Regions from separate parts of the Halomonas sp. OfavH-34-E genome, predicted to be linked through region 2. Evidence: predicted binding sites of a transcription regulator. Region 2 holds the regulator's gene; each other region holds the start of a gene.
The links. The regulator FNR, encoded in region 2, switches genes on or off when oxygen is low (the NO sensors DNR and NnrR bind a similar motif). The targets are predictions, from matches to a motif close to TTGATNTANATCAA.
Positions count from the first base shown of each region.

Region 1: the regulator FNR is predicted to act here: its motif matches at 1,360-1,373, upstream of NH448_RS05530 (peptidase U32 family protein).
Region 3: the regulator FNR is predicted to act here: its motif matches at 1,177-1,190, upstream of petA (ubiquinol-cytochrome c reductase iron-sulfur subunit).

Region 1 covers NZ_JAMXRY010000008.1:44,870-48,140, forward strand. Annotated here, with positions in the region: gene NH448_RS05525 (CoA-acylating methylmalonate-semialdehyde dehydrogenase) at 1-1,058, shown strand, start outside; gene NH448_RS05530 (peptidase U32 family protein) at 1,429-2,424, shown strand; gene NH448_RS05535 (U32 family peptidase) at 2,436-3,271, shown strand, end outside.
Region 2 covers NZ_JAMXRY010000045.1:27,989-31,259, reverse strand. Annotated here, with positions in the region: gene ttcA (tRNA 2-thiocytidine(32) synthetase TtcA) at 1-613, shown strand, start outside; gene fnr (fumarate/nitrate reduction transcriptional regulator Fnr) at 774-1,514, opposite strand; gene NH448_RS17605 (sulfite exporter TauE/SafE family protein) at 1,669-2,355, opposite strand; gene ccoS (cbb3-type cytochrome oxidase assembly protein CcoS) at 2,352-2,582, opposite strand; gene NH448_RS17595 (heavy metal translocating P-type ATPase) at 2,579-3,271, opposite strand, start outside.
Region 3 covers NZ_JAMXRY010000001.1:69,064-72,334, reverse strand. Annotated here, with positions in the region: gene rplM (50S ribosomal protein L13) at 140-568, shown strand; gene rpsI (30S ribosomal protein S9) at 582-971, shown strand; gene petA (ubiquinol-cytochrome c reductase iron-sulfur subunit) at 1,345-1,944, shown strand; gene NH448_RS00320 (cytochrome bc complex cytochrome b subunit) at 1,944-3,203, shown strand; gene NH448_RS00315 (cytochrome c1) at 3,203-3,271, shown strand, end outside.

The DNA of each region.
Region 1 (3,271 bases), on a different contig from region 2:
TCAACTTCCCGGCGATGGTACCGCTGTGGATGTACCCGATGGCCATCGCCTGCGGCAACGCCTTCGTGCTCAAGCCCTCCGAGAAGGACCCGTCCGCCGCCCTGGCGGTCGCCCGCCTGCTCGAGGAAGCCGGCCTGCCCCAGGGCATCATGAACGTGGTCCAGGGCGGCCGCGAGACCGTCGAGGCGCTGCTCGACGCCCCCGAGATCAAGGCCGTGTCCTTCGTCGGCTCGACCCCCATCGCCGAAACCATCTACCGACGTGGCGCCGAGAGCGGCAAGCGGGTGCAGGCCCTCGGTGGCGCCAAGAACCACGCCGTGGTGCTGGCCGACGCCGATATCGACAACGCCGCCAACACCCTGATGGGGGCCGCCTACGGCAGCGCCGGCGAGCGCTGCATGGCGATCTCGGTGGCGGTATGCGTCGGCGATGACACCGCCGACCGTCTGATCGAGGCCATGGGCCCCAAGATCGCCGCGCTGAAGATCGGCCCCGGCACCGACAAGGGCCTGGACATGGGCGCCCTGGTCACCGCCCAGCATCGCGACAAGGTGCTCGGCTATATCGAGAAGGGCGTGCAGGAAGGGGCCACCCTGGTGGCCGACGGCCGCGAGCTGGTGGTCCCGGGCCACGAGAACGGCTTCTTCGTCGGCGGCTGCCTGTTCGACCGGGTCACCCCGGAGATGACCATCTACCGCGAGGAGATCTTCGGCCCGGTGCTGTGCGTGGTGCGTGTCGACAGCCTCGATGAGGCCATCGCCCTGACCAACGCCCACGAGTACGGCAACGGTACCTGCCTGTTCACCCGTGACGGCGAGGCGGCGCGCCGCTTCACCGACGCCATCGAGGTCGGCATGGTGGGTATCAACGTGCCGCTGCCGGTGCCGGTGGCCAGCCACAGCTTCGGCGGCTGGAAGCGTTCGCTGTTCGGCGACCTGCACGCCTACGGCCCTGACGCGGTGCGCTTCTACACCCGTCGCAAGGCGGTGTCACAGCGCTGGCCCTCGCCCTTCGAGACCACCCAGGCGGAGTTCCACTTCCCCTCCGGCGGTCAGTAGGCTCCGGCAAGAATGCCACGGGCCCTGCGGGGCCCGTTTTCGTTTACCACAGCGAGCGAGCCGCTGATCCACCACTGACAGGCGACTTATACACCGCTGCCCACAGCCCCTGCACCGCCTGCCCACCGCTTTTCACAAGGTGCCACACAGGGTTATCCACAGAACGACTCACAAGCTCATCGCCACCTTTATCTGCACGCCTGACCCGCAAGTCGGATTCCCACCATCGCCAGGTTGTCCACACCCGGCCCCGGTGCAGCGCGTCATCCCTTCGCTCCATCCCCCACTTCATTGGCGGACACTGATACGCATCAAGCCGGCGGTGTCCGGGCGGGGCTAGCATGGCGCCTCTCTTCGCTCGGAGATCGACATGGAACTGGTCTGTCCCGCGGGTAGCCTGCCCGCTTTGAAGCGCGCCGTGGACGAGGGCGCCAACGCGGTCTACTTCGGCTTTCAGAATGCCACCAACGCCCGCCAGTTCGCCGGGCTGAACTTCACCGACAAGCGCGCCCGCGAGGGTATCGACTACGCCCACGCCCGGGGCTGCCGGGTGTTCTGCGCGATCAATACCTACCCGCAGCAGTCGAGCCTGGCCCAGTGGCGCGCGGCGGTGGACCAGGCGGCTTCGCTTCAGGTCGACGCCCTGATCCTGGCCGACCCGGGCCTTTTGGCCTACGCCGCCGAGCGCCACCCGGACACCCCCCGCCACCTGTCGGTGCAGGGCTCCGCCACCAGCCATGAGGCGCTGGCCTTCTACCACCGCGAGTTCGGCATCCGTCGCGCGGTGCTGCCCAGGGTGCTGTCGATCCACCAGGTGCGCGACCTGGCCCGCCACAGCCCGGTGGAGCTCGAGGTGTTCGCCTTCGGCAGCCTGTGCATCATGGCCGAGGGCCGCTGCTATCTGTCGTCCTACCTGACCGGCGAATCACCCAACACCCACGGCGTGTGCTCGCCGGCGGCCCACGTGCGCTGGGAAGAGACCGCCAGCGGACGCGAATCGCGCCTGAACGGCGTCTTGATCGATCGCTACCGCGCCGACGAACAGGCCGGCTACCCGACCCTGTGCAAGGGACGCTTCAACGTCGAGGGCGACGTCGGCCACGCCATCGAGGCGCCGACCAGCCTCAGCACCCTGGACCTGCTGCCCCAGCTGGCGGCGCTGGGCATCAAGGCGATCAAGATCGAGGGTCGTCAGCGCAGTCCGGCCTATGTGGCCAGCGTCACCCGCGTGTGGCGCCAGGCGCTGGACCATCTGGACCGGGCCGGCGACGACTATCGCCCCCAGGCCGACTGGAGCGCCGCCCTGGCGCCGCTGGCCGAAGGCTCCACCCATACTCTCGGCGCCTACGAGCGCGACTGGAAATGACAGGAGGCGAGATGACCGCTGCTTCACTGGAATTGAGCCTTGGCCCGGTGTCCTTCTACTGGACCCGCGAGCGCTACTTCGCCTTTTATGAACAGGCCTGCCACTGGCCGCTGACCAGCGTCACCCTGGGCGAAACCGTGTGCTCCCGGCGGCGCGACATGAAGCTCGCCGACTGGCTGGAGATCGGCCACCAGCTCGCCGCCGCCGGCAAGCAGGTGATCCTCGGCTCGCAGACCCTGATCGAGTCCAACGCCGACCTGCGCGACCTGACCAGGCTGTGCGACAACGGCGACTTCCTGGTCGAGGCCAACGACATGAGCGCGGTGCACCGGCTGTCCGAGGCGGGCCTGCCCTTCGTCGGCGGCCCGGCGCTCAACCTCTACAATGTGCCGACCCTGGAGATCCTCAAGCGCGCCGGCATGTTCCGCTTCGTCGCCCCGGTGGAGTTGCCCGGCGCCGACCTGGCCCGGCTGCTGTCTGACGCCCGCGAGGCGGGGCTGGCGCTGGACTGCGAGGTGCTGGCCTACGGCCACCTGCCGCTGGCCTGGTCGTCGCGCTGCTTTACCGCGCGTCACCATCAGCACCCCAAGGATCGCTGCCAGTTCGTCTGCCAGGACTATCCGGAAGGGCTGTCGCTGACCACCCAGGACGACAGCCGTCGACTGTTCACCCTGAACGGTATCCAGACCCTGTCCGGGGCCTGTCAGGACCTGCGCCACGAGCTTGCCGAGATGGCCACAATGGGCGTCACCACGGCCCGGCTAAGTCCGCGTTCAGAGGGGATGGATGAGGTGGTGGCGGACTTCGACCTGGCCCGCCAAGGACGCTACTCGGCGCCCTCGCCGCT
Region 2 (3,271 bases):
GCAGCCGGGCTTTCCGGAGCATGTGCTGCCGAACTATCTGGACAGCATCGGCGTGGACTACCACATCCTCGAGCGCGACACCTATTCGGTGGTGAAGGAGAAGACGCCGGAGGGCAAGACCACCTGCGCGCTCTGCTCACGCCTGCGGCGCGGCTCGCTCTATGGTTTCGCCGAGGAGATCGGGGCGACCAAGATCGCTCTGGGCCACCACCGCGAGGACATTCTCGAGACGCTGTTTCTGAACATGTTCTTCGGTGGCAGCCTCAAGGCGATGCCGCCCAAGCTGCTCTCCGACGACGGCAAGAACATCGTCATCCGTCCGCTGGCGTACTGCCGCGAGGCCGATATCCAGGCCTACAGCGAGGCGATGGAGTTCCCGATCATCCCGTGCAACCTGTGTGGTTCCCAGCCCAACCTGCAGCGCCAGGTGGTCAAGGAGATGCTGGCCGAGTGGGAGGTCAAGCATCCCGGGCGCCTCGAGAGCATGTTCAAGGCGGTGACCAATGTGGCGCCGTCGCAGCTGGCGGATCGGCAACTGTTCGACTTCGAGGGGCTGGAGGCCGTACAGGCCGAACGCCAGGCCCGGCGCATCGACGTGGTGGATGCCGGCTGATCTCGCCAGCAGCGAATGTGCATGATGCCATGACAGCGAAAGAGGCCGCATCTCCGGATGCGGCCTCTTTCTTGTCACACGCCATCTATTACGCTTTGCTTTCCAGATCCTGGATACCGGGCCCTGCCGGCCAAGCCCGGCACACTGCTGCCAGGCCCGCTCAGGTAACTTCGGTGTCGGCCAGGGTCGACAGCGCGGTCAGGTCGAGGATATTGACCTCACGTCCCGATACCGCCACCAGATCCTGCTGCTGGAAACGCCCGAGGATACGGCTGACCGTTTCCACCGCCAGCCCCAGGTGATTGCCGATGTCGGCGCGGGACATGGACAGGCGGAAGCTGAACGGTGAATAGCCGCGGCGGCGGAAGCGGTCCGACAGGCCGAGGAAGAAGCAGGCCAGGCGCTGATCGGCGGTCTTGCGTGACAGCAGCTGCATCATCCGGCGGTCTTCTCGCAGCTCCTTGCTCAGGGTGCGAAACAGCTGGGCACGCAGCTCCGGTAGGGTCTGGGTCAGCGCATCGAGGCGGTCGAAGGGAATCTCGCACACCGTGGTGGTCTCCAGCGCCACCACGCTGCCGGGATAGCGGCCGTCGTCGATGCCATCCAGGCCAACCAGTTCACTGGGCAGGAAGAAGTTGGTCAACTGAGCTTCGCCGCTGCCTTCGGTGGTGATCTGCTTGAGACTCCCCGATCGGACCGCGAAGACGCTGGTGAAGCGATCTCCCTGCTCGACCAATCGTGTGCCTTTCTTGATCGGCGGGTGACGACGGATGATGGAATCGAAGCGCTCGAGGTCGGCGGTCTCCAGCGACAGCGGAAGGCACAAGGAACTCAGGCTGCAGGACTCACAGCGAGTCTCATGCAGCATGGGACGCCGCCGATCTTGGGCCGTAGGACTCATTCGCAGCTCCTGTGGATCTGGGATCGATATTGACTGGGCCATGGGGAGAACAGACGTCGCCCGTACAGCACGTTGATGGCACTATTCTACACCCTCAGATCAGCTAAAAGTGGCGTCTACCTCTTTAGGATTAATAACTTAGAGGTAGGATGCGTCATTGATGCAGCCCAGTCCAAAGTTGCCAGACGGCAAAGGCGATGATCATGCCAGCGGCGACAAGGCGTGTTGCCCGATGCGCCAGCAGGGCCTGCATTTGTCTGGCGGCGAGGCCCGTCACCACCAGCGCCGGAAGCGTGCCAAGACCGAAGCTCGCCATCAGCAGTGCGCCCTCGAGGGGCTCGGCCCGTGCCAGGCTCCAGGCCAGCATCGAGTACACCAGGCCACAGGGCAGCCAGCCCCAGATGGCGCCCAGCGCCACCGCCTGGGGCAGACGCACCACCGGCAACAGGCGTCTGCCTGCGGGTTCCAGGTACCTCCAGAGGTGACGTCCCAGTGCCTCGACGTGACGCAGGCCTTTCCATAGATCGGCAATGTAAAGCGCCATCAGGATCAACATCAGGCTGGCGACGATCTGCATCAGGCCACGCAGGGTCGGCGAAAGGCCGATCACCGAACCCAGGGTGGCAACCAGAGCGCCCGCCACACAGTAGCTAGTGATACGACCTACATTGTAGCCGAGCACAAGTGTGCTCACCCGCCAAGGTTGACGCATGCTGGGGGGGATGGCAAAGGTCAGGGCGCTCATGATACCGCCGCACATGCCAATACAGTGTGCACCGCCGAGCAGGCCAAACACGAAGGCCGCCATCATGGGGGGCAGTTCCAGGCCGGTAGGGTTCACTCAGGCCCTCTGGACGATGGATCACGCTCGGATGTCTGCGCAGGCGTTTCGGAAGAGGAAGCGCCGTCATCGGCACCGCGAGTGTCGTCCTCATCCTCGAACAGGATGCGATAGGCGGGGCCTTCGAGGTCCTCGAACTGGTCGTTGCGCACCGCCCAGAAGAAGGCCCAGACCGCCAGGCCCAGCAGGATCAACGACAAGGGTATCAACAGGTAAAGGATGCTCATGGGCCGGGGCTTGCGGTGACGGGTGAAGGCGTCGCGGTCCGCCTGGTGCGTCCACGTCGCAGACGCAGGGCATTGCCGATGACCAGCAACGAGCTGAGTGACATGCCGATGGCGGCAAGCCATGGGGGCACGAAGCCCAGCGCCGCTGCGGGCAGCGCCACGACATTGTAGAGCACCGACCAGGACAGATTCTGGCGAATGATGCGACGGGTCTGACCGGCCACCTCGATGGCTTCGACGATACCCGTGAGCGGTTCGCCCAGCAATACCAGATCGGCGCGGGTGCGGGTGAGGTCGCTGGCCCCGGCCATGGCGATGGCAAGGTCGGCGCCGGCCAGTACCGGCACGTCATTGATGCCATCACCGACCATGGCCACCTTTTCACCCTGTGCCTGTCGCGCCTTCAAGTGCCCGAGCTTGTCCTCGGGGGTGGCCTCGCCACGCCACTGATCGACGCCCAGCGTGCGGGCCAGCTGGCCGACGTTGACTGCGCGGTCGCCCGACAGGATCTCGATGGCAAGCCCCCGATGGGCGAGGGCGGCGAGGGTCTCGGCGGCGTCGTCACGGGGCTGATCGTCGAGCTTGAACCAGGCCTGGGGCTTGCCTTCGCTGGCCAGCAGCAACCAAAGCCCTGCGCCAGGGAGCTCAGGAACGGGTCGGCCCAGGCAGGCAAAATGCGGCTGGCCCAG
Region 3 (3,271 bases), on a different contig from region 2:
GGCATCGTCTGGATTTCCGGGTGCCGCGCAACCAAGAAAAATAGGGATGATCTCTTCGCGGCGTGGTCTCGCTGAACACCTGTCGGGTGTCCACAACACGACGAAAGGGATCCAACACATCGAATTGGTGATTTCATCCATGAAGACGTTCAGTGCTAAGCCGCAGTCCGTCCAGCGCGACTGGTATGTCGTCGATGCCGCGGACAAGACGCTCGGTCGTCTGGCTACCGAAATTGCTCGCCGCCTGCGTGGCAAGCACAAGCCGGAATACACTCCTCACGTTGATACCGGCGACTACATCGTCGTGATCAATGCCGAGAAGGTTAAGGTCACCGGCAACAAGGCCAGCGACAAGATGTACCATCGTCACACCGGTTACCCGGGTGGCCTGCGTTCCATGACCTTCAGCCAGCTGATCGACCACGCTCCCGAGCGTGTCATCGAAGGTGCCGTCAAGGGCATGCTGCCGAAGGGTCCGCTGGGCCGTGCCATGCACGCCAAGCTCAAGGTCTACGCCGGTTCCGAACATCCGCACGCTGCCCAGCAGCCGCAAGAACTGAACATCTGAGGGGATCTTCGCCATGACACAGCAGTATTACGGTACCGGGCGCCGCAAGACCTCAACCGCGCGCGTCTTCCTCAAGCCGGGCACCGGCAAGATCACCGTCAACAGCCGTGACCTGAACGAATACTTCGGTCGCGTGACTGGCCGCATGGTGGTTCGCCAGCCGCTGGAACTGACCGAGACCCTCGGCCAGTTCGACGTCTATGTCACCGTCAAGGGTGGCGGCGGCAGCGCCCAGGCCGGCGCCATTCGTCACGGCATCACCCGTGCCCTGATGCAGTACAACGAGGACTTCCGTCAGCCGCTGCGTGCTGCCGGCTACGTCACTCGTGACGCACGTGAAGTCGAGCGTAAGAAGGTCGGTCTGCGCAAGGCGCGTCGTCGCCCGCAGTTCTCCAAGCGTTAATCACCCACGCTTGCCGATCAACAACGCCCGGGCCATTGGCCCGGGCGTTGTCGTGTCCGGGGTTCGAAAAATTGTGTGCTGTAGTGCTCTGGTGGTGGGGATCATCGGGTCGCCTGGCGGCGCTTGTTTCCCTCGTTAATCTGTCATCGTCTATGCCTTTTGAGCCGCCCTGTCCCTCAAGGCGAACAGGCACAGTGGTATAAAGTTGTTCCACGTCAATTGTCTGGGGCTTGCGCAGGGGGTCTGGGTCAGCCGGCTTCTTGTGCCGGTGGGGGGGATTTCCTAACATACAATCCACTTGTATCCGTGGTCACGGACATTCAAGGGGCCGTGAAAACAACAACGGATAAAGTCTGATGGGAGAAACCAGATCATGGCAGACAACGGCGTGAACAAAGGGCGACGCCGTTTCCTCGTAGGGGCGACCTCCGTAGTTGGAGCAGTCGGCGCCGTCGGGGTAGCGGTACCCTTTGTGGCTTCCTGGCAGCCTAGTGCCAGGGCTCGGGCGGCGGGTGCGCCCGTTCAGGCGGATATTTCGAAGCTCGAACCCGGGCAGCGAATGACCGTCGAGTGGCGGGGCCGTCCTGTATGGGTCATCAATCGCACGCCGGAGATGATCGAACGTACCGAGGCGTTGACCGACGAGGTGCTGGCAGACCCGGATTCCGCCAAGCCGATGCAGCCGGACTATGCCGGCGGTTCGCTGCGCTCCATTCGGCCCGAGATCGGTGTGCTGGTCGGCATTTGTACGCATCTGGGCTGTTCACCGCTGTTCAAGCCGGAGCCCAACGCCGAAGGCGTCGGTGTCGATGACTGGCCCGGTGGCTTCTTCTGCCCGTGCCATGGTTCGCGCTTCGACCTGGCGGGCAGGGTGTTTCGCAATGTGCCCGCTCCGGTGAACCTGGAAGTTCCACCCTACTACTTTGTCAACGAGTCGGTCATCGTGGTCGGCGAAGACGGGGAGGGCGCATAATGGCGAATCCCAACAAGGCCAAGGCCGAACGCGGTTTCATGCGCTGGGTCGATGATCGCTTCCCCGCCACCCAGATGTGGCAGGAGCATCTGTCCGAGTACTACGCGCCCAAGAACTTCAACTTCTGGTACTTCTTCGGCTCCCTGGCGCTGCTGGTGCTGGTCAATCAGATCCTCACCGGTGTCTGGCTGACCATGAGCTTCAACCCCAGCGCGGAGGGTGCCTTCGCCTCCGTCGAGTACATCATGCGTGATGTCGAGTACGGCTGGCTGATCCGCTACATGCACTCCACCGGCGCCTCGGCGTTCTTCCTGGTGGTCTACCTGCACATGTTCCGCGGCCTGCTCTATGGCTCCTACAAGGCGCCGCGTGAGCTGGTGTGGATCTTCGGCATGGCGATCTACCTGGCGCTGATGGCCGAAGCCTTCATGGGCTATCTGCTGCCCTGGGGACAGATGTCCTACTGGGGTGCCCAGGTCATCATCTCGCTGTTCTCCGCTATCCCGAGTATCGGTCCCGACCTGGCCCAGTGGGTGCGCGGTGACTATCTGATCTCCGGGATCACGCTGAACCGCTTCTTTGCCCTGCACGTGGTGGCGCTGCCTATCGTGATCCTGGCGCTGGTGGTGTTGCACATCATTGCCTTGCACGAGGTGGGGTCCAACAATCCCGATGGCATCGATATCAAGGCCAAGAAGGACGAGACCGGCAAGCCGCTGGACGGCATTCCCTTCCATCCCTACTACACGGTGAAGGATATCGTCGGAGTGGCGGTGTTCCTGTTCGTGTTCTGTGCGGTGATCTTCTACTTCCCGGAAGGCGGCGGCTACTTCCTCGAGAAGCCCAACTTCGAACCGGCCAACCCGCTGAAGACGCCGGATCATATCGCCCCGGTGTGGTACTTCACGCCCTTCTACGCGATCCTGCGCGCCATCACCTTCTCGCTGTTTGGGCTGGACGCCAAGTTCCTCGGGGTTATCTTCATGGGGGCAGCCATTGCGGTGCTGTTCGTGCTGCCCTGGCTCGACCGCTCTCCGGTGCGCTCCATGCGCTACAAGGGCTGGATCTCCAAGGTGATGCTGGTGCTGTTCGCGATCAGCTTTGTCATCCTTGGGGTGCTCGGGGTGCTGCCGCCGACCGGCGCCAGGACACTGCTGGCCCAGATCTGCACCGTGATCTACTTCGCCTTCTTCGTGTTGATGCCCATCTATACGCGGCTGGAGAAGACCAAACCCGTTCCTGAAAGGGTGACTGGCTAATGAAAAAGCAACTGTTCGCACTGCTCTTCGCGCTGGTCCCGCTTTGCTCCTTCGCCGCGGGCGGCGAG